3 regions of the Mesorhizobium sp. P160187 genome follow, and region 3 is predicted to be linked to each of the others. Evidence: predicted binding sites of a transcription regulator. Region 3 holds the regulator's gene; each other region holds the start of a gene.
What was found. The regulator LexA, encoded in region 3, represses DNA repair genes until DNA is damaged. The targets are predictions, from matches to a motif close to TGTTCNNNNTGTGTTCNG.
Positions count from the first base shown of each region.

Region 1: AC3CCE_RS09690 (helicase-related protein) is a predicted target of LexA. The motif match lies at 2,805-2,822, and genes of this name have one in related genera.
Region 2: AC3CCE_RS12895 (DNA recombination protein RmuC) is a predicted target of LexA. The motif match lies at 895-912, and genes of this name have one in related genera.

Region 1 is NZ_JBYMDX010000003.1:1,297,206-1,304,115, forward strand. Features, by position in the region: gene AC3CCE_RS09680 (acetyl-CoA C-acetyltransferase) at 245-1,429, shown strand; gene phbB (acetoacetyl-CoA reductase) at 1,559-2,284, shown strand; gene AC3CCE_RS09690 (helicase-related protein) at 2,989-6,516, shown strand; gene AC3CCE_RS09695 (RNA-binding S4 domain-containing protein) at 6,534-6,910, shown strand, end outside.
Region 2 is NZ_JBYMDX010000003.1:1,940,577-1,947,486, reverse strand. Features, by position in the region: gene AC3CCE_RS12905 (hypothetical protein) at 1-205, opposite strand, end outside; gene def (peptide deformylase) at 311-841, opposite strand; gene AC3CCE_RS12895 (DNA recombination protein RmuC) at 945-2,198, shown strand; gene AC3CCE_RS12890 (class I SAM-dependent methyltransferase) at 2,299-3,105, opposite strand; gene AC3CCE_RS12885 (GFA family protein) at 3,187-3,591, opposite strand; gene AC3CCE_RS12880 (cation diffusion facilitator family transporter) at 3,670-4,623, opposite strand; gene AC3CCE_RS12875 (transglutaminase-like domain-containing protein) at 4,734-5,543, opposite strand; gene AC3CCE_RS12870 (hypothetical protein) at 5,757-5,882, shown strand; gene sugE (quaternary ammonium compound efflux SMR transporter SugE) at 6,096-6,410, shown strand; gene AC3CCE_RS12860 (DUF6481 family protein) at 6,498-6,910, opposite strand, start outside.
Region 3 is NZ_JBYMDX010000004.1:281,656-288,565, forward strand. Features, by position in the region: gene gltX (glutamate--tRNA ligase) at 1-1,143, opposite strand, end outside; gene arr (NAD(+)--rifampin ADP-ribosyltransferase) at 1,606-2,022, shown strand; gene AC3CCE_RS18390 (ComEC/Rec2 family competence protein) at 2,129-4,585, shown strand; gene lexA (transcriptional repressor LexA) at 4,579-5,361, opposite strand; gene AC3CCE_RS18400 (GntR family transcriptional regulator) at 5,567-6,331, opposite strand; gene kynU (kynureninase) at 6,499-6,910, shown strand, end outside.

The sequences.
Region 1 (6,910 bases), on a different contig from region 3:
ATTTTTAAGGATATGCGCAAAAGCTCTATAATTCCAAGCGCTTTGTGCAGTGCGGCATCATTTATTGCTGCATGGCGGGCTAATTATGCTGCGCAGCAAAGGTTGGGCGATCCCGCCGGCCGCTCACGCCCTGCTTGCGGCGCCTGGCCGGCATGCCATTTCCGGTTTGACTTGGGGTGCGGAACGGGCAAGAAAAGTCCCAACAAGCCCCAAGAACACGACACCTCGAAGTCTGGAGAGAAAAATGTCCGCTTCCAATTCAATCGTCGTTGCCAGCGCCGCACGCACGGCTGTCGGCTCCTTCAACGGCGCCTTCGCCGCCACCCCGGCGCATGAACTTGGCGCCGTCGTGATCAGGGAGCTTTTGGCGCGCGCCGGCGTCGAGCCGGGCGAAGTCGACGAGGTCATTCTCGGCCAGGTGCTGACCGCCGCGCAGGGCCAGAACCCCGCCCGCCAGGCGTCGATCAATGCCGGCCTGCCCAAGGAGACCACCGCCTGGGGGCTCAACCAGGTTTGCGGCTCTGGCCTGCGCGCCATCGCGCTCGGCATGCAGCAGATCGCCGCCGGCGACGCCACTGTGATCATCGCCGGCGGCCAGGAATCGATGTCGCTGTCGCCGCACGCCGAGCACCTGCGCGCCGGCGTCAAGATGGGCGACTACAAGATGATCGACACCATGATCAAGGACGGGTTGTGGGACGCCTTCAACGGCTACCACATGGGCAACACCGCCGAGAACGTCGCCCGCCAGTTCCAGATCACCCGCGACGACCAGGACCAGTTTGCGCTCGCCTCGCAAAACAAGGCCGAGGCCGCGCAGAAGGCCGGCAAGTTCAAGGACGAGATCGTGGCCTTCACGATCAAGGGCAGGAAAGGCGACACTGTCGTCGACCAGGACGAGTACATCCGCCACGGCGCCACCATCGACGCCATGTCCAAGCTGAAGCCGGCTTTCGACAAGGACGGCACGGTGACCGCCGCCAACGCGTCGGGCATCAATGACGGCGCCGCCGGCGCGCTGCTGATGAGCGAGGCCGAAGCCACAAGGCGCGGCATCACCCCGTTGGTGCGCATCGCATCCTGGGCGACGGCTGGCGTCGATCCGGCGATCATGGGCACCGGACCTATTCCCGCCTCGAAGCGGGCGCTCGAGAAAGCCGGCTGGTCGGTCAAGGACCTCGACCTTGTCGAGGCCAATGAAGCCTTCGCCGCGCAGGCCTGCGCCGTCAACAAGGGCATGGGCTGGGATACGTCGATCGTCAACGTCAATGGCGGCGCCATCGCCATCGGCCATCCGATCGGCGCGTCGGGCGCCCGCGTCTTCAACACGCTGGTTTTCGAGATGCGCCGCCGCGGCGCCAAGAAGGGCCTTGCCACGCTGTGCATCGGCGGCGGCATGGGCGTCGCTCTGTGCGTGGAAGCGCTGTGAACAAGAAGTGAGTAGTGAATAGGGAGTAGTGAATAGGGAAGAAGGAACAGCGCGGCGGGATATCCATCCCTACTCGCTATTCCCTACTCCCTATTCCCTTCTTCCGACCAAAGGGAGGAAGAACTTTCAATGACCAAAGTAGCGCTCGTCACCGGTGGATCGCGCGGCATCGGCGCCGCCATATCGATCGGCCTGAAGAATGCCGGTTACACCGTTGCAGCCAACTATGCCGGCAATGACGAGGCAGCGGGGAAGTTCAGCGCACAAACCGGCATCAAGGCCTACAAATGGTCGGTCGCCGACTACGACGCCTGTGCCGCCGGAATCAAACAGGTCGAGGCCGATCTCGGCCCGGTCTCGGTGCTGGTCAACAATGCCGGCATTACCCGCGACGCCATGTTCCACAAGCTGACGCGCGAGCAGTGGAAGGAAGTCATCGACACCAATCTGTCTGGGGTCTTCAACATGACGCATCCGCTGTGGGGCGGCATGCGCGACCGCAAATTCGGCCGCGTCATCACCATCTCTTCCATCAACGGCCAGAAAGGCCAGGCCGGCCAGGTCAACTATTCCGCCGCAAAGGCCGGCGACATCGGCTTCTCGAAGGCGCTGGCGCAGGAGGGCGCGCGCGCGGGCATCACAGTCAATGTCATCTGCCCCGGCTACATCGCCACCGAGATGGTCAAGGCGATCGACGAGAAGGTGCTGAATGAACGCATCATCCCGCAGATTCCGGTCGGCCGCCTCGGCGAACCGGAAGAGATCGCGCGTTGCGTCATCTTCCTCGCTTCCGAAGACGCCGGCTTCATCACCGGTTCGACCATCACAGCCAATGGCGGCCAGTACTTCGTCTGAACGACAGCATTTCGCCCGGTAGAACGGGCCGGCTTATGGCCCGTTTTTTCATCGCCGGCCGGCGATGTTCCCGGGCTGCGCGCTAGACATTGACCCGTTCCGGCACGCAAAGATTAACGATTTCCAGGCGCCCTGTGCAAAACCCGGTTCGCAAGCTGTGAATTCTCGGTGGACAAGCTGTGGACAACACAACATGTTGGGGTGAACAAACCAGGAAAATCCCGCCATCGCCGATTCGTCACCCATTCGTCCCGGCTTTGAGCGCAACGTTAACGACCCCAGCCGAAAACCATCGGAAACTGGTTAAGGCCGATTAAAAAAATTTAACAATTTCATGATGTTGCCGAGGCGTATCGGATCACGACGATGCCCCGCCGGCAAAGGTTAACGCCAATGGTCGCCTTGCAGGAATCGGGCCAGTTTCCGCGATTCAGCATATGGTGAGACTCAGGCTCGCAAAATCCACATGTAGCCGTGAACAAAAGCTGAATCTGCAGGAGTCACTGATTCGTCGCCGATTCGTTCCAGACTCGTTCCAACTGTTAATCGGGAGCGAATCCTGACCTCAAAGACGAACCGTGGGACTGCCGGCCGGAACATTCCGCTTTCGCTTCGCGCCTGAAATCCCTATGTGTCGCCTGTCATACGCGCCACGCGAGGCGCGCTCCCGACAACACGATGCAGAAAGCCTCATCTCCAGGCCGATGAACATCCAGCCGAAACACACCGAGCCGCTGATCCTGTCGGGCCGCGACGTGACTGCCGTGCTGGGTCCGACCAACACCGGCAAGACCCATCTCGCCATCGAGCGCATGGTGGCGCATGAGAGCGGCATTATCGGCCTGCCGCTCCGCCTTCTGGCGCGCGAGGTGTATGCCCGCGTCTGCGAAAAGGTCGGCGCCCACAAGGTGGCGCTCATCACCGGCGAGGAAAAAATCCAGCCGCCCGGCGCGAAATATTCGGTCTGCACCGTCGAAGCCATGCCGCGCGAGACCGACGTTGCCTTCGTCGCCATCGACGAGGTGCAGCTCGCCGGCGACCTCGAGCGCGGCCATATCTTCACCGACCGAATCCTGCACCTGCGCGGGCGCCAGGAAACGCTGCTGCTCGGCGCGGCCACCATGCATGGCATCCTGCAAAAGCTGCTAAGAGGCGTCTCGGTGGTGACGCGCCCTCGCCTGTCGCACCTGGCCTATGCCGGTTCGAAGAAATTGACCCGCCTGCCGCGGCGTACGGCGATCGTCGCTTTCTCCGCCGACGAGGTCTATGCCATCGCTGAGCTGATCCGCCGCCAGCAAGGAGGAGCGGCGGTCGTGCTCGGCGCGCTGTCGCCCCGCACCCGCAACGCCCAGGTGGCAATGTTCCAGGCAGGCGACGTCGACTATCTCGTCGCCACCGACGCCATCGGCATGGGCCTCAACCTTGATCTCGATCATGTCGCCTTCGCCCAGAACCGCAAATTCGACGGCTACCAGTACCGCAACCTGACGGCGGCCGAGCTCGGCCAGATCGCCGGCCGCGCCGGCCGGCATCTGCGCGACGGCACCTTCGGCGTCACCGGCCAGGTCGATCCGCTGGACGAGGAACTGGTCAAGCGCATCGAGGGGCACGAGTTCGATCCGGTGAAGGTGCTGCAATGGCGCACCGCGCATTTCGACTTCGCCAGCCTCGACGCGCTGAAGCGCTCGATCGAGGCCAACGCGCCGGTCGAAGGCCTGACGCGCGCGCTGCCGGCGGTCGATGCGCAGGCGCTCGAACATCTCTCCCGCGACGAGGACATCCGCGCGCTGGCTACCAATGCCAAGCGCGTCGCGCTGCTGTGGGAAGCCTGCGCGTTGCCGGACTACCGCAAGATCGCGCCGGCCCAGCACTCCGACCTGATCGCTTCTATCTACACCGACCTCGCCAAACACGGCCATGTCGACGAGAACTACATGGCCGAGCAGGTGCGCCGCGCCGACACGACCGAGGGGGACATCGACACGCTGTCGCACCGCATTGCGCAGATCCGCACCTGGACATTCGTGTCCAACCGGCCGGGCTGGCTGGCCGATCAGGCACACTGGCGGGAAAAGACGCGCGAAATCGAAGACAGATTGTCGGATGCGCTGCATGAGCGGTTGACGAAACGGTTTGTAGACCGCAGGACTTCCGTCCTCATGCGGCGCCTTAGAGAAAATACAATGCCTGAAGCCGAAATCAGTCCTACCGGAACCGTCCTTGTCGAAGGCCATCATGTCGGCGAGTTGCAAGGGTTCCGCTTCACCGCCGACCAGAGCGCCGGCGGCGAAGACGCCAAGGCCGTGCGCACGGCAGCGCAAAAAGCGCTGGCCGCCGAGTTCGAGGCACGTGCCGAACGCTTCGGCGCCTGCGCCAATGGCGACCTTGCGCTCGGCTCCGACGGCACGCTGCGCTGGATCGGCGCGCCGATCGGCACGCTGGTTGCCGGCGAGGACGCGCTGAAGCCGCGCCTGGTGCTTTTGGCCGACGAGCAGTTGACCGGTCCCGCCCGCGACAAGGTCGCCGCGCGCGCCGAGCGCTTCGTCAATTTCCAGATCGAATCCTTGCTGAAGCCGCTGGTCGACTTGAAGAATGCCGAGCAGATCGCCGGCATCGGCCGTGGCATCGCCTTCCAGCTCGTCGAGCATTTCGGCCTCATCAACCGCCGCGACATCGCCGAGGAAATGAAGTCGCTCGACCAGGAGGGTCGCGCCGCCTTGCGCCGGCTCGGTGTGCGCTTCGGCGCCTACCACGTCTTCGTGCCGGCGCTGATCAAGCCGGCGCCCGCCGGACTGATCACGCTGTTGTGGGCGCTGAAGAACGACGGCAAGGACAAGCCCGGCTTTGGCGACGTGGTGCACGCGCTGGCCTCCGGCCGCACATCGGTGGTCATCGACCCGGCCTTCGACAAGAGCTTCTACAGGCTCGCCGGCTACCGCAATCTCGGGCGCCGCGCCGTGCGCATCGACATTCTGGAACGGCTGGCCGACCTGATCCGGCCTGCGACCAACTGGAAGCCCGGTCTGGGACAGCGCCCCGACGGCGCTTATGACGGCCAGTCCTTCATGGTGACGCCGCCGATGATGTCCATCCTCGGCGCCACCGCCGACGACATGGAAGAGATCCTGAAAGGTCTCGGCTATCGCGCCGAGCCGAAGCCGCCGGCAGAGGTGAAGGCGCGGCTCGAAGCGCAGGACAATGCCGCGCGGCAAGCGGCTGCGGCCAAGCTGGCGGAAGCCGCAGCAAAGGCCGAGCAGGCTCAGGCGGCGGAAGCCGTGGCAAGTGAAGCCGTCGCTGAGGCGCCGGCCGTTGGGTCGGAGCCGGATGCAGCCACCGAGATTACGGCTGAGGAGCCCGTCGCCGAAGTCGCAGCGGCCGTTGCTGCGGACGCTCAGCCGGGCGCGCCTCCCGAGGGTTCGGAGCCAACTGCGGCCGTTGAAGCCACCGCCGAAGCTCCAGCCATCGAGGAAGCAACGGCGGAGCCCGTCGCGGAAGAACAGGTCGAAGCTCCCATAGAAATCGCGGAAGAAGCTCCGGCTGTTGCAGAAGCTGACGACACCGTCGCCGAAAACGCCGACGCCCTTACCTCCCCCTCGATGGGGGAGGTCGCGGCGCGAAGCGACGCGGGTGGGGGTGACAGCGTTAACGAAGCAGGTGCAGACACAGCAGACACTTCAGGCGCAACCGCCGACGCCGGCGCTGCCCCCACCCCGGCGCTGCGCGCCGACCCTCCCCACGAGGGGGAGGGTGGAAGCGCTGAGCCTGTCCCCGAGGCCGAAGCGCCAAAGCCCATCTTGCTGTGGCGGCAGGGTCGTTTCGAGCAGCGCCCGCGCCATCGTCAAGGCCGGGACAATCGCCCGCGTAACGGCCAGGCTGCCCGCGCCGACGCGCCGGCCGACGCTGCCGGCGGACAGCCCGCAACGGGCGAGCGGCCGGCCTACCAAGGCCGGCGCGACCAGCGCGACGGTGCCGCCAAGCCACGCTTCGACCGTTCGAAGTTCAAGCCCAAGCCGCAGGCCGAGGGCGAACAGCGCCGCGACGGCAAGCCGCAAGGCGAGCGTCCGCGCGAGGGCCGGCCTGACTGGAAGGGCGGCAGGCCGGAAGGCAAAGGCGGACCGCAAGGCGCCAAGCCGGCCTTCCAGGCCAAGCCACGCGAAGAACGGCCGGTGCGCTTCGATCCGGACTCGCCCTTCGCCAAGCTCGCCGCCTTGCGCGACCAGCTGAAGAAATAAGCCCCAGGTTCGCTGCGATGGTTGCTGAAGGTCGTCAGCGCATCGACAAGTGGCTGTTCTTTTCGCGCGCGATAAAATCGCGCTCGCTGGCGGCCAAGCTGGTTGTCGCCGGACGCGTCCGCATCAACAGCGACAAAGCAGCGCAGGCCTCCGATCTGGTCAAGCCTGGCGACGTTTTGACCATTACGCACGAGCGCCGTATTTTCATTTGGAAGGTGCTTGGCACCGGCGTGCGGCGCGGTCCGGCCGAGGAAGCGCGCACGCTCTACGAGGACATGTCCCCGCCGCCGGCCCCAAAAGGCGAGGCTGTTGCCGATGCCATTCCGGCGCTGCGCGACGCCGGCAGCGGCCGGCCGACCAAGAAAGAGCGCAGGCAAACCGACCGGCTGTTCGG
Region 2 (6,910 bases), on a different contig from region 3:
TGATTGCATTTTCCGAGGCGAAGGCAGCGCGAATCGCATCCCAAGCCGTGAGTCCAGGCTCGGCCCTGCCTTCTTTTTCCGCAACCATGCCTTTTCGCAATAAATCGATCGCCTTGATCGAGAGGCTTTGGCCGCCCTTGCGTGCCGCATGCTCGATTTCACGCTTCAACGGCTCGGGAATATCTCTGATCAACATATCGCCCATCGGAGTCTCCAGTCTGATATCAATGATATCACGCAAGGAAGCGTCTCTCAATAGGGGCGGGTCGAGACGGGATTTTGTGCGAGTCGCCGAAAGCAGGGCCTATCCCTATCCCACCAGCTTGCCCGGCGCCTTGTCCTTGGCGAGCTTCTTGAACTTCTTGACCACCATGTCGCGCTTCAGCTTCGAGATGTGGTCGATGAACAGCACACCGTTGAGATGGTCGATCTCGTGCTGGAGGCAAGTCGCCATCAGGCCTTCGGCCTCGATCTCCTGCAGCTTGCCGTCGCGGTCGAGATATTTCACGCGCACCGAGGCGGGACGCTCGACCTCGGCGTAATAGTCCGGGATCGACAGGCAGCCTTCCTCGTAGACCGAGCGGGCGTCGGCGCTTTCGAGGATTTCGGGATTGATGAAGACATGCGGCGCCGGCGGCTCGTCTTCCTTGGCGAGGTCGATGACCAGCATGCGCAGCGGCTCGCCGATCTGGATTGCGGCCAAGCCGATGCCCGGCGCATCATACATCGTCGCCAGCATGTCGTCGGCCAGTTTGCGCAAAGGCGCGTCGACGCGTTCGACCGGTTTGGAAACCTGGCGCAGGATAGGATCGGGAAGGATGATGAGCGGCTTGATCGACATGGCGCCTCACCTAAAACGTCGCAGGAGAAGCGTCAACCGGTGCGAATCGGTCTCGTTCATGTTTTGATCTGTGCCAGGTCTGCGAATCGGCTATGCTGGCGGGATGAACGACCTGAGCACCATCCTTTCCGAACCCGTTGCCCGGCTTGGCGCCACGACGATCACGCTCGGCCATGCACTGGCCCTCGGCGCGCTGGTGTTTCTCGGCCTGTTCCTGGCGCTTGTCGTGGCGCTGTGGCGATCGGCCAAGGCGCGCACCATCGCCGCGGCGGAAGCCGCCGACCACGCCCGCGACGCCGAGGCGCGGATGGCCGGCATTTTGCAAAGCCAGGCCGAGATGCAGGGCCGCATGGGCGCCATCGCCGACGTGTTCGGCGCAAGGCAGGCCGAACTCAACCAGTCGATCGGCCAGCGCCTCGACGCCATGACCGGCAGGCTCGGTCAAACCATGACCGAACAGACCAAATCGACGCATGAGAGCCTCGCCAAACTGCAGGAACGGCTGGCGGTCATCGACACCGCGCAAGGCAACATCCAGTCGCTGGCCGGCCAGGTCGTGCAATTGCAGGCGATCCTGTCCAACAAGCAGACGCGCGGCGCCTTCGGCCAGTCGCGCATGGAGGCGATCGTCGCCGACGGCCTTCCGATGGGCGCCTACGAGTTCCAGGCAACGCTGTCAAACGGCAGCCGTCCCGACTGCCTGGTCAGGATGCCGAACGGTGCGCCGCAGCTTGCCATCGACGCCAAGTTTCCGCTGGAAGCCTGGAACGCCATCCGCGCCGCCGATGGCGCCGAACAACAGAAGATCGCGGCCCAGGCTTTCCGCCGCGACATCGAAATTCACGTCCGCGATATCTCGGAAAAATACCTGATCCAGGGCGAGACGCAGGACACCGCCTTCATGTTCGTGCCGTCGGAATCGGTGTTCGCCGAAATCCACGAGAATTTCGACGCCGTGGTCCAGAAGGCGCACCGGGCGCGTGTCATCATCGTCTCACCGTCGCTTTTGATGCTGTCGATCCAGGTCATCCAGGCCATCCTCAAGGACGCCCGCATGCGCGAACAGGCGCATCTGATCCAGGGCGAGGTGATCCGGCTGATGGAAGACGTCGCGCGCGTCGACGAACGCGTGCGCCGGTTGCAGACGCATTTTGGCCAGTCGGCCAAGGATATCGACGAGATACTGGTGTCGACGTCGAAGGTGACCAAGCGCGGCCAAAAGATCGAAGCGCTGGAGTTTGGCGAAAGCGAAGCCGAAGTGCGCGGTGGCGGACCCGCCAAGGCCGAAGCCGGGGTGCGGGTGGCGGATTCCAAGACGGGGCAGCTCAGGCTACGTGTCGTCGAAGGCGACGATTAAAGAGCGTCGCGCTGAAACGGATTCATACGACGCGGTTTAAGTCTTTGTTTTGATGCATGTCGTTGTCCCAGAACCGCGGCACACTTCTGGGCGCCATGCATTAGACCATAGCCACGATCACGTGCGCCTGGATCTTGGCCGCAACCTCGCGGCTGCCGTGTCTGGCTGCAATCACGGACGCGGCGTGATCGGTTGCGGCTTCCAGTTTTCCTCTAGCCTCGATTTCGTTGCGAAGCGGAGTTCCCTGGCAATAGGCAACCGCCGGAAGGCGCGGCGAGGAGGCACGGCTTTGTTCGGCCCTCGTGTCGATCACCACACGGGAGAAACCTGCGGCTTCCAACTCGCCGCGGATCAATGCAGTGTCATTGTAGCCGTGCGGCGTGCGGGCGAGAAAGCGGGGCGGATCGTTCGGAAAAATCTCCGCAAGAGCATTCGTCACATCATTGGCGAATACATTCTCTTCGATGCGATCCCACACGTTGAACAGGAAATGGCCGCCGGTCTTCAGGACCCGCTTTGCTTCGCGATAGCCGGCGGCTCGGTCGGGAAAGAACATCGCGCCGAACTGACAGCAAACGAGATCGAAAGCCGCATCTTCGAACGGCAGCGCCAGAGCATCCGCCTGACGCCATTGTATACGACTGTCGGGAGCTTGTCGCGAGGCCGCGTAGTCGAGCATAGGCTGGTTGAGGTCGGTCACGACATAGCTTGCGCCGGGAGACAGTTTTGGAGCCAATGCGCGGGTGACAACGCCGGTGCCGGCGGCGACTTCCAGGACGGCGCCGGGCGACAAGGACGCTGCCCGTCGTGCCAAATCCGCGGCGAACGGCTCGAAGATCAGCGGCACCATGTAGCGGTCGTAGTTTTCCGGAATCGAGCCGGCAAACACTTTGTCCGTTTCCGACATTGCTATCCCCCGCCATCCGTTTGATGGCTAGCCTAGCACATTATTGGCTGGTTTGGGCCGCGTTTAACCGGGAGGCAGGTGCTACTGCGCCTCTACGATGCTTACGCCCTCGAATTCCGGAAGCCAGTGCAGGGCCGATCGGTGCCATTTCTGTTGAGTCGGAACGAGATCCTCGCGTTGCCGCGCGGTCCCCGCCCTGATCCCATAGACCTTCGGCCCGTCGCCAACCGACGTTGCGTAAAGATGCGAACCGCAGTCGCCGCAGAACGCCTGGGCACGCTTGGCGCCGCTCGATCCCGTCTTGATATAAACCTTCGGTGTGCCCTTTGTGATCCTATAATGATCCTCAGGCGCGGGAACAGTGACACGAAAGGCGGTACCGGTCAGTTGCTGGCAGTCGGTGCAATGACAGATAGAGGTCTTTTCCGGGTCGACCTCTGCTTCATAAGTTATGGCGCCGCAATGGCACCCACCATCGATTTTCATGGTTGATTCTCCGAAATCCGTCGAGCGATCTTAGCGGGACCAGGCGATGGGGCCAACGGTGGACTGCTGGTCCAAGAACTAGTCCGACGCCGCCTCGACCTGCTTGCGCCGGTGCTCCCAGGTTCCGGTCGTCTGCGGCTTGACGAACAGCCTGGTGATCTCCGGCATTTCTTTTTTCAAGAGCGCCTCGATGCGCTCGACACAGGCTTCAATCTCAGGCGCCGTCAGATGGTCCTCGAATTCGATGCTCAGCCCAGCGACGATCTGTTGCGGGCCGAGATGGACGGTGAGAACGCCGTTGGCCCGCTGCACCGCCGGATCCTGCTGGGCGATGGCCAGCACCTTGGCCTGCACTTCCGCCGAGGCCGGCTCACCGATGAGCAATCCCTTGCTTTCGCGCGCCAGAAAGATGGCGGTGGCGCCGAGGATCATCGCGATGCCGATCGAGGCGACGCCGTCGAGTTCGGGCATGTCGAGGAGTTCGGCCGCCAATATGCCAGCGAAGGCGACGAAGAGACCGAGCAGGGCGGCGCTGTCCTCGAACAGGATCGTGTAGACGCTCGGATCCTTGCTCGATTGCACGGCCTGCAGCCAGCCTTGCTTGCCCTTCTGCTGGCGGAACTCCTTCAGCGCCACGTACCAGGAGCTGCCCTCGAACAGCATTGAGAGGCCCAGCACGATGTAGTTGATTTTGGGATTGGCGACCGGCTCAGGCGCCATGATGTGGACGACGCCTTCATAGAAGGACACGCCGGCGCCGAGCGCGAATACGAGCAGGGCGACAATGAAGCTCCAGAAATACAGCTCGCGGCCATGGCCGAGCGGATGCGTGCGGTCCGGCGGGCGGGCGGCGCGGTGCATGCCGTAGAGCAGCAGCCCGCCATTGCCGGTATCCACCAGCGAGTGCACGCCTTCCGACAGCATCGCCGAGCTGCCGGTGAAGAAGGCGGCGACGAATTTGGTCACAGCAATAGCGAGATTACCGGCGAGCGCCGCGTAGATGACTGTCTTCGACCCGCCATGTGCTGCCATGCTGTCCCTCCAAGGAACCTGATGTAACGCCCCTGAGCTCCACAGGCATCACAACGCACGAATCGCCCGGTCGTTCAGGGTCTTGTAGGCCAGCTTGCGGAAAGACGCCCCTATTCGATGATCTCGTCCGTCCACACCTTGAAACCAGCCAGCGTGCCCGGTCCGAAGATGTGGGTCAGCGGCACGTCGGCGGCGTCGCGACCCGACGCGATCAGGATGCGGCCGATGCGTGGCGAATTGTTGCGCGGGTCAAAGACATGCCAGCGGCCACCGAGATAGACCTCCATCCAGGCTGCGAAATCCATGCTCGCCCAAGGTTTGGGCAGGCCGACGTCGCTGATGTAGCCGGTGCAGTAGCGGGTCGGGATGTTGAGCGCACGGCAGAAGGTGACCGCGAGGTGGGCAAAGTCACGGCAGACGCCGCTTTGCTCGCGATAGGCTTCCGCCGCGGTGCGGGTCGGCCGCGCATTGCCGTAGCTGAAGACGATGTGGTTGTGGACGAAGTCGCAGACCGCCTGGACGCGCGCAATGCCAAGCGGCGTATGCCCGAACAGCCGCCAGGCTTCGCTGGCCAGCAGATCGCTCTCGCAAAAGCGGCTCGGCAACAGGAAGAGCAATGTGTCCGACGGCAGATCGCGCACCTCGTGCTGCCAGGCCATCAGGTCGCCCATCTCGAACGTGCCGGGGTCGCGGATTACCGAATCGGTGCCGAAGGTGAAGCGCCCGGGCGGGGCGACGAAACGGTTGCACCAATTGCCGAAACTGTCGCGGTAGCTCTGGATCGGCACCGGCGGGTTGGAGGTCAGGAAATCCGGGCGCTCGAGATCGGAGGCCCTGGAGTAGTGGACATTGAGCATCGCGATCAGCGGCGTTTCCTGCGGAAAATCGAAACTCATCTCGCTGCCGATGCGGATTCGCATTGTCGTCCTGACCGCACTGCCTGATCATCGCCGGGCGAAGGCATGGCCGATGCTGCAGTGCGAAGACAACCATGGCACGGACCGCAATGGTTTACGAGCAAATTAGAAACCGGTTGAAAGCGGCCCGCCGGCGCCGGCGACAGACGCCAGCCCTCTTGCAGTCCGGCGTTTCTCTTGTTTCACTTGGCCTCCCAGCAACTGGAGGAACGAATTATGGCTAAAGGTGCGATGAAGGCGGGCAAGGAAGCTCGGAAGCCGAAAAAAGACGCCAAGAAGCCTGCCGCGGCTCCGGCGCTGAAGGCGCCGCCCGTGAAGGCGATGAGGCTCAAGGAAAAGTAAGCCCGCCTTAGGTCGTCAATATCTAGGGACGGTTGAGATCCGGGCAAACCGTTTCGGCGCAGATTTTGACACCGGCGGCATGAACGATGCTGCCGGTGTTTTGTTGATCGGACCGGCGCAGCCGCTTATACCCAAGCGGCGAGGACGACCTCGCGCCTTTCTCAAAAGTCCGGCCGGGACGCCCCGCCATCCTCATGGAAGGAGTGCATCCCGATGTCGTGGATTTTTCTGTTCTTCGCTGGTCTGTTCGAAATTGGCTGGGCGATCGGCCTCAAATACACCGACGGCTTCTCGAAGCCGCTGCCGACGGTGCTCACCGTCGCCTCGATGATCATCAGCCTGGGGTTGCTCGGCCTGGCGCTCAAGACGCTGCCTGTCGGGACGGCCTATGCGGTGTGGACCGGCATCGGCACGGTCGGCACGGCGCTGCTTGGCATCTGGCTGCTGGGCGAGCCGGCGACGGCCATCCGGCTCGCCTGCATCGCGCTCATCGTCTGCGGCATTATGGGGCTGAAGCTCGCCGCCTGAGCTCCGAGGCATCAAATCCTTAAATTAGGCAAACGCCTTCAGGGCCGCTGCAAGGCGACCCTGATGTCGATCGTTTCGATCGAAGCGTTAGCGGGCGGAGAAGCCCGGAGGCGTCCTGCCGGTACGCTGCTTGCGGGCCGCATAGCGTGCGTCGCGCTTGGCCTTGCGTTCGGCTTCGTCGGCCAGCAAACGGGCAATGCGCTCGTTTTCTTCGGCTTCCTTGATCTTCGCTTCAGCCTGCGCTGCCTCTTCGGCCGCAATACGCGCCGCTTCGGCTGCTGCCTCGCGCTCGGCCTTCTCGACCGCCTCGCGTGCCAGCTTTTCCTGCTTCAGCCTGGCCTTTTCGGCCTCGCGTATTTCGCGAGCCTCAAGAATCGCCTTGCGTTCGGCCTGTTTGGCCAGAACCGCAGGATCATCAGCCGCCGGCTTTGACTTGAAGCGCTCCAGAAGCGCCTTCTTTGCCTCGTTCGCGGCATTGCGCCGCTCGAAAATGTCTTTTT
Region 3 (6,910 bases):
CAGCGGCCGCTCGACGAACAGGAAGGCCGCGCCATCGGCCAGTTCCACCAGCGTCTTGGCGCGCTCTTTCAGGCCCGGCAAGGCGGCCAGCAGCTGCGCCTTCCTGGCGTCGTCGAGACGGGCGGCGATAGCAGATCCGCTTTCCAGGTATGGCAGAGTGGCGACGAAAATGTCGAACAGCTCGGTATCGGCCATCTTGCGCATATGCGCGCCGTTGATTGACTCGAGCTTGGCGAAGTCGAAGCGCGCCGCACCCTTGTTGACATCGCCGATGTCGAACCACGAAATCATGTCCTTGATCGACATGATCTCGTCGTCGCCATGGCTCCAGCCGAGCCGCGCCAGATAGTTGAGCAGTGCCTCGGGCAGATAGCCCATGGCGCGATAAGCCTCGACACCGAGTGCGCCGTGCCGCTTCGACAGCTTGGCGCCGTCGGCGCCGTGGATCAGCGGGATATGCGACATCGACGGGACGTCCCAGCCCATGGCGTTGTAGATCACCGTCTGGCGCGCGGCGTTGGTCAGATGGTCGTCGCCACGGATGATGTGGGTGACGCCCATGTCATGGTCGTCGACGACGACGGCATGCATGTAGGTCGGATTGCCGTCCGAGCGCAGGATGATGAAATCGTCGAGGTCCTTGTTGGGGAAGCGCACCTCGCCCTGCACACGGTCGTGCACCACGGTTTCGCCCTCGGTCGGCGCCTTGATGCGGATGGCGCCCTTGACGCCGGGAGGCGCCTCCGAGGGGGCACGATCGCGCCACGCGCCATTGTAGCGCGGCGGCAGGCCCTTGGCGCGTGCGGCCTCGCGCATCGCCTCAAGTTCGGCAGGCGTCTCGTAGCTGTAATAGGCCTTGCCCAGGCGCACCAGCTCCTCGGCCACCTCACGGTGGCGCGGCGCGCGCTCGAACTGCGATATGGCCTCACCGTCCCAGGAAAGGCCGAGCCAGGTCAGCCCATCCAGAATGGCCTGTGTCGCCGCCTCGTTGAAGCGTTCGCGGTCGGTGTCCTCGATGCGCAGCACCATCGTGCCGCCGGTGTGCTTGGCGTACAGCCAGTTGAACAGCGCCGTGCGCGCGCCGCCGATATGCAGATAGCCGGTGGGCGAGGGGGCAAAACGGGTGACGACTGTGTCGGACATGGAATTCTCGGGAACCTTGGAAAGCGGGGCGTGATCGCGCGGACTTTCGCGCTTTGCGCGTTCATGTAGCATAGGGGGTCTGGGGCGCAAGGGGCAGACCCGATGGCTGGACGTGGCCGGGGCACGTCGGCAATTATCGGTTGCGTCAACTGGCGCTGGAGCCTTGTAGCACAAAATCTGTTCGCACCTCCGCGCAACCTCGTTTGGCAGCAGCGTCAATGTCTGGGTTTCATTCGGCTGCAGCGTCCGTCACAGTGCCTGGAACATCGCTGCGACGGTGGTGCCCCCTCTGACGAGCGGACATTTCTTCACGGAGGCGGCACTGCCCGACTACAACGCCGCCGTGACAGCGTTGGCTTGGTCACGCATATTGACCTTTCTGCAATCATTATCGTGAACACCGCAACCTGTGTGCAGTCCGGTCTCGCCACTAAGGAGGCATGATTGAAAGAAGGACTACCGATGACCAGAAACGCCGACCATACGGAGGGTGATCCGTTCTACCATGGTACCCGGGCGGATTTGAAACCCGGGGATCTGCTGAGCGTCGGCCACCCTTCTAATTTCAGAGGTAAACCACTGTCATGGATCTATTTCACCCAGACACTGGAAGCCGCCATCTGGGGAGCAGAGCTTGCAACGGGTGACGGTCGTCAAAGGATTTACATCGTAAAGCCGACGGGGTTTTTTATGGATGACCCTAACCTGACCGATAAAAAATTTCCCGGTAATCCGACGAAATCCTACCGCTCCCGTGATCCGTTACTCATCCTGGGGGAGCTCGCTGAATGGCAGGGTCATACACCCGAACAATTGAAGGCAATGCACGATGGGCTTGCTCGCCTGAGGGCGGAGGGCCGAGATATGATTGAGGATTGAGCGTCCTTGGCGGGTCAATTCCGGCGCGGTGGACGCGACCGCACGGACTTTCGCGCTTTGCGCGTTCATGTAGCATAGGAGGTCTGGGGCGCAAGGGGCAGACCCGATGGCTGGACGTGGCCGGGGCACGAAGGAAGGCGAAGGCGCCGAGGCAAGCGTCAGCGAACGCTCGCTGTTTGCCGATAGTCCCTATGCCGAGCCGCTGCCCCTCGCGCTGCCTGAGCCGCATCCCGGCGTCGCTCCTGCGCTGCCCGGTCACGCGTTGCCGGCGCAAGTCACAGCGCCCGGATCTATCGCCCGTCTGCGCAGACGGCTTCGCCGTCCGTCATGGCCCGCGCTCCGCCGCAGCCTTGCCGTGGCCGCCAACACGGAGCTCGACCGGGGCGTCGCCTTCCTGCTGGTGCCGGTTTTCCTGGCGGCCGGCGTCATCATTTATTTCTCGCTGGCCGGCGAGCCCGGCTTTGCGCAGCCAATCGCCATTGTGGTGCTGGCGACATGTTGCGCTGTCGCCACGCGACCTCGGCCGAGGACGCATCTGTTCTGCATGGCCGCGATGCTGTGCGCGCTCGGCGTCGTCGCCGCCAAAGTCGAGACCTGGCGCGCCGGAACGCAGATGCTCGGCTCCGAGATCCAGACACGGCTGACCGGCCGCGTCGTCAGTCTCGAACAGATGGAGAGCGGGCGCATCAGGCTGACGCTTGACGTGGTTTCGACCGCTTACCCCAAGCTGCGCTACGCCCCGGAGCGGGTCAGGCTCTCGGCGCGGACCGTTCCCGCCGATATGACCGCCGGCTCCCTGATCACCGGCTATGCCAGGCTGTTGCCGCCGACCGGTCCGGTGCGGCCGGAGAGCTACGATTTCTCCTTCGACAGCTATTTCACCGGTATCGGCGGCAGCGGCTTCTTTCTCGGCAATCCGAAAACCATTGCTACGCAGGGACCGCCGCCGCTGACCGCGCGGCTTTCCTCGGCAATCGAGAACGCGCGCGAAAACATTGCCGACCATATCAGGGGCAAGATCGGCGGCGCCGAAGGCGAGATTGCCGCGGCGCTGATTGTCGGCGTGCGCGCCGGCATCCCGGACGAGGTCAACGAAGCGATGCGGCGCACCGGCATCTACCACATCATCTCCATCTCCGGCCTGCATATGGCGCTGGTTGCCGGCACCATCATGGCGTTGCTGCGCGGCGCCTTTGCGCTGTTTCCGGATTTCTCCTCGCGCCGGCCGGTGAAGAAATATGCAGCAGTGGCAGCACTCGTCTCCATCGCCGCCTATCTCGTCATTTCAGGCATCGTGGTGGCTGCCGAGCGCAGTTTCATCATGCTGGCGGTCATGCTTGTCGCCGTGCTGTTTGATCGCGCCGCACTCACCATGCGCAATCTGGCGATCTCCGCCATGGCCGTCATCCTGGTGTCGCCGCACGAGGTGGTCGGTCCCAGCTTCCAGATGTCGTTTGCCGCCACTGCCGCCCTTGTCGGCGCCTATGCCGGCTGGGCCGATTACCGCGCCGACAAGGTGAGAACGCCACCGGCAAAGCGCTCCTTCGTCGGCTTCCTGTCGCGAAAATTCGCGCTGGCCATGGGCGGCCTCGCCATGACCTCGATCATCGCCGGCAGTGCAACCTTGCTGTTCGCCATCTGGCATTTTCAGCGTGTGTCGCCGCTCAGCCTGATCGCCAATCTGGCCGTGATGCCGATTGTATCGTTGATCGTCATGCCGTTTGCCGTGCTCAGCGCGCTGGCGATGCCGTTCGGCGCCGACGGACCGTTCCTCTATGTGATGGGCAAAGGCCTGACGGCGATGATCGCCATATCGGCCTGGATTTCCGAGCGCTCGCCGGTCGATGCCGTCGGGTTGATTTCCATCCGCTCGGTGCTGCTGGTGACGGTCGCCCTCGTCATCGCCACCATGGCCACCACCTGGCTCAGGCTGGCGGCCGTGCCTTTCGCGCTGGCCGGCCTGTTGACGGTGCCGCAGGTGCTTACGCCCGACGTGCTCATATCCGAGGATGCGCATCTGGTGGCCATGCCGATCGGTGGCGGCGAACTCGCCCTCAACCGCGAACGCTCCAACGAATTCACCACGGACAATTGGAAACGGGCGCTGCGGGCCGAAACCATTATCCCACCTGAGATTTTCGAGGCAACAGATACGCGGTTCGATCTCGATCCGCTCGATCTGCCGCCCGGCTCGCCCTTCTATTGCACCGGCGATCTCTGTATCGCCCGGCACCCTTCCGGAGCCATTGTAGCGCTTGCGAAAGACCGCAAGACGGCGCGGCCGGCCTGTGCCTTCGCGAGCCTGATCGTCATCGATGACGCCACCGCCTACAATCCGTGCCGCGACCCGCTGGTCTTGGTCGTGACGAAGAAACAACTCGCCCGCGACGGCAGCGCCGCCGTCTTCTTCGATCCACAATCGGCAGCGATAGCGCCAACGATCCACTTCGCCGTCGACAAGCCTTATCGCCCCTGGCACGAGCAGCGCCGCTTCTCACGCGAAGCCCGAGGCCTGCCGCCCTACAAGCAGCGTGAAAAGTACAAACCTAAGCCGGCTCAGTAACGCCTGATCAGCCCCACCAGCTTGCCTTGCACCTTGACCCTGTCGGGGCCGAAGATGCGGGTTTCGTAGGCCGGGTTTGCGGCTTCCAGCGCGATCGAGGCGCCCTTGCGGCGGAAGCGTTTCAGGGTCGCTTCCTCGTCGTCGACCAACGCCACCACGATCTCGCCGGGGCTGGCAGTGTCGGCATTGCGGATGATGACCGTATCGCCGTCGAAAATGCCGGCTTCGATCATCGAATCGCCCTTGACCTCGAGCGCGTAGTGTTCGCCGCCCATGATCATGTCGGGCGGCACCGAGATCGAATGGGTCTGATGCTGGATGGCGTCGATCGGCACGCCGGCGGCGATGCGTCCCATCACCGGGATTGAAATCGAGGAAACGGCATCGTCATTGCCGGCAGACATCGAACGCGACGGCGAGCCCGGCTTGATCTGGCGGCCGAGACCGCCTTGGCCCATCCCGCCTTGTCCCTGGCCGCCTTGCCCTTGGCCGGCTTGACCAAGACTGCCCTGAATGACGCTCGGTGAAAACTTCCTCGCCGCGTTGAGGCCTGGCGCGATCGAGTCGGGTAGCCGCAGCACTTCCAGCGCGCGCGCCCGGTTCGGCAGCCGGCGAATGAAACCGCGCTCCTCAAGCGCTGTGATCAGTCGGTGGATGCCGGACTTGGAGGCGAGGTCGAGCGCTTCCTTCATCTCGTCGAAGGACGGCGGGATTCCGCTCTCCTTCAGGCGTTCATGGATGAACATCAGAAGCTCATGTTGTTTGCGCGTCAGCATCGCGGCCCCCAAGGGTTCTGAAACCAGAATCAGAAAAAACAAACCCAGAACAAACACTATCTGTTCCAGTTGTGTTCCGCAACCTTTTAAAGTTTAATGAATGTGTTGACGTTTTGTTCAGCGTAACGTTCGGCACCGCGAGCGGCGCTCGTAGTCGTTGGCCGGCAACGCGGTGAAACGAAGACAAAGTGCCCTGCGTCGTCGGCTATGATCGCCGCTTCCCTTTCGGACGGGGCTGCGCAGCATCCGCGCCGGGTTCGCTCTGGGCATAGACCTGCAGCGTGTAGCCGATGTGAGCGGTCATCAGAGTTTTCGCACGTTCGACGTCGCGATCGAGGGCCGCTTCCATCAGGGCGGTATGGTGTTCGATCGCCACGGCGTCGCGCAGGGCCGCCACGGCCTTCCGGTGTCCATCCGTGCGGCCGGCGGCGGCGCGCAGCGTCGGGGCCAGACCCAGAAAGCGGTGATGGCGATGCAATTGGTCGGAAATCGTTGCATTGAAGCGCAGCAGCCAGCTGGATGTCGCGGCACTGAGCAGCGCCGCATGGAAGGCATCGTGTTTTTCGTACCACCCGTCGACCGCATCATCCGATGGATCGTCGAGAACAGACCCGCACCGTGAGAGACGATAGTGGGCGGCAACGACCGCGTCTTCCCACTCACGGTCGCCCTTCTCGATCGATTCCACCAGCAGGGGCAGTTCGACCACCAGCCGCGCACGCGCCAAATCCTCGAGCTCCGCCCGAGAGACGGGAGCGACCGCAAACCCGCGGTTGCTGATGGCGGTCACAAGCCGTTCCGCCTCCAGCCGCGACAGCGCCTCGCGCAACGGCGTCCAGCCGATGCCGTAGGTGTTGCGCAGCGTGCTCAGCTTCAACGGCGCGGCAGGCGCCAGCCGGGTCGCAAGAATATCGCGCCTGAGCAGGCGATAGGCCACTTCCGTCTTCGAGGTCTGCTCGTCATCCAGCATCGTGATCCATCAGACATAAACGCTCGGCGGATCATTATATATCAAAGCCTTTCAATGGGTGAATTATATATAATGTTTGACAGCTCAAGGGCGACCACTCAAGATCGCCGGCATGTTTGGGCGGCAGGCTCCGCCGCGCGCGTTTGTCCATGGAGGGGCGCCGGATCATGAGCACGACACCCGATCTCGCTACAATCGAAGCAATGGATGCCGCCGATCCGCTGCGCTCCATGCGTGAACGCTTTGTCTTGCCGCAAGGCGTGATTTATCTCGACGGCAATTCGCTGGGTGCCGCGTCACCAGCCGTCTTCAGCGAATTGCAACAGGCCGCCACGCAGGAATGGGCGCACGACCTCATTCGCGCCTGGAACACGGCTGGCTGGTTCAACATGCCGGTGGAACTGGGAGATCAGCTCGGACGACTGATCGGCGCGGCTGACGGGCAGACGGTGGTCTGCGACACAACCTCGATCAACATCTACAAGCTGCTGCACGCCGCGCTCGGCATGCGGCCGAATCGGTCGGTCATCGTTGCCGAGGGCGACAGTTTCCCGACCGACCTCTACATGGCCGAAGGCG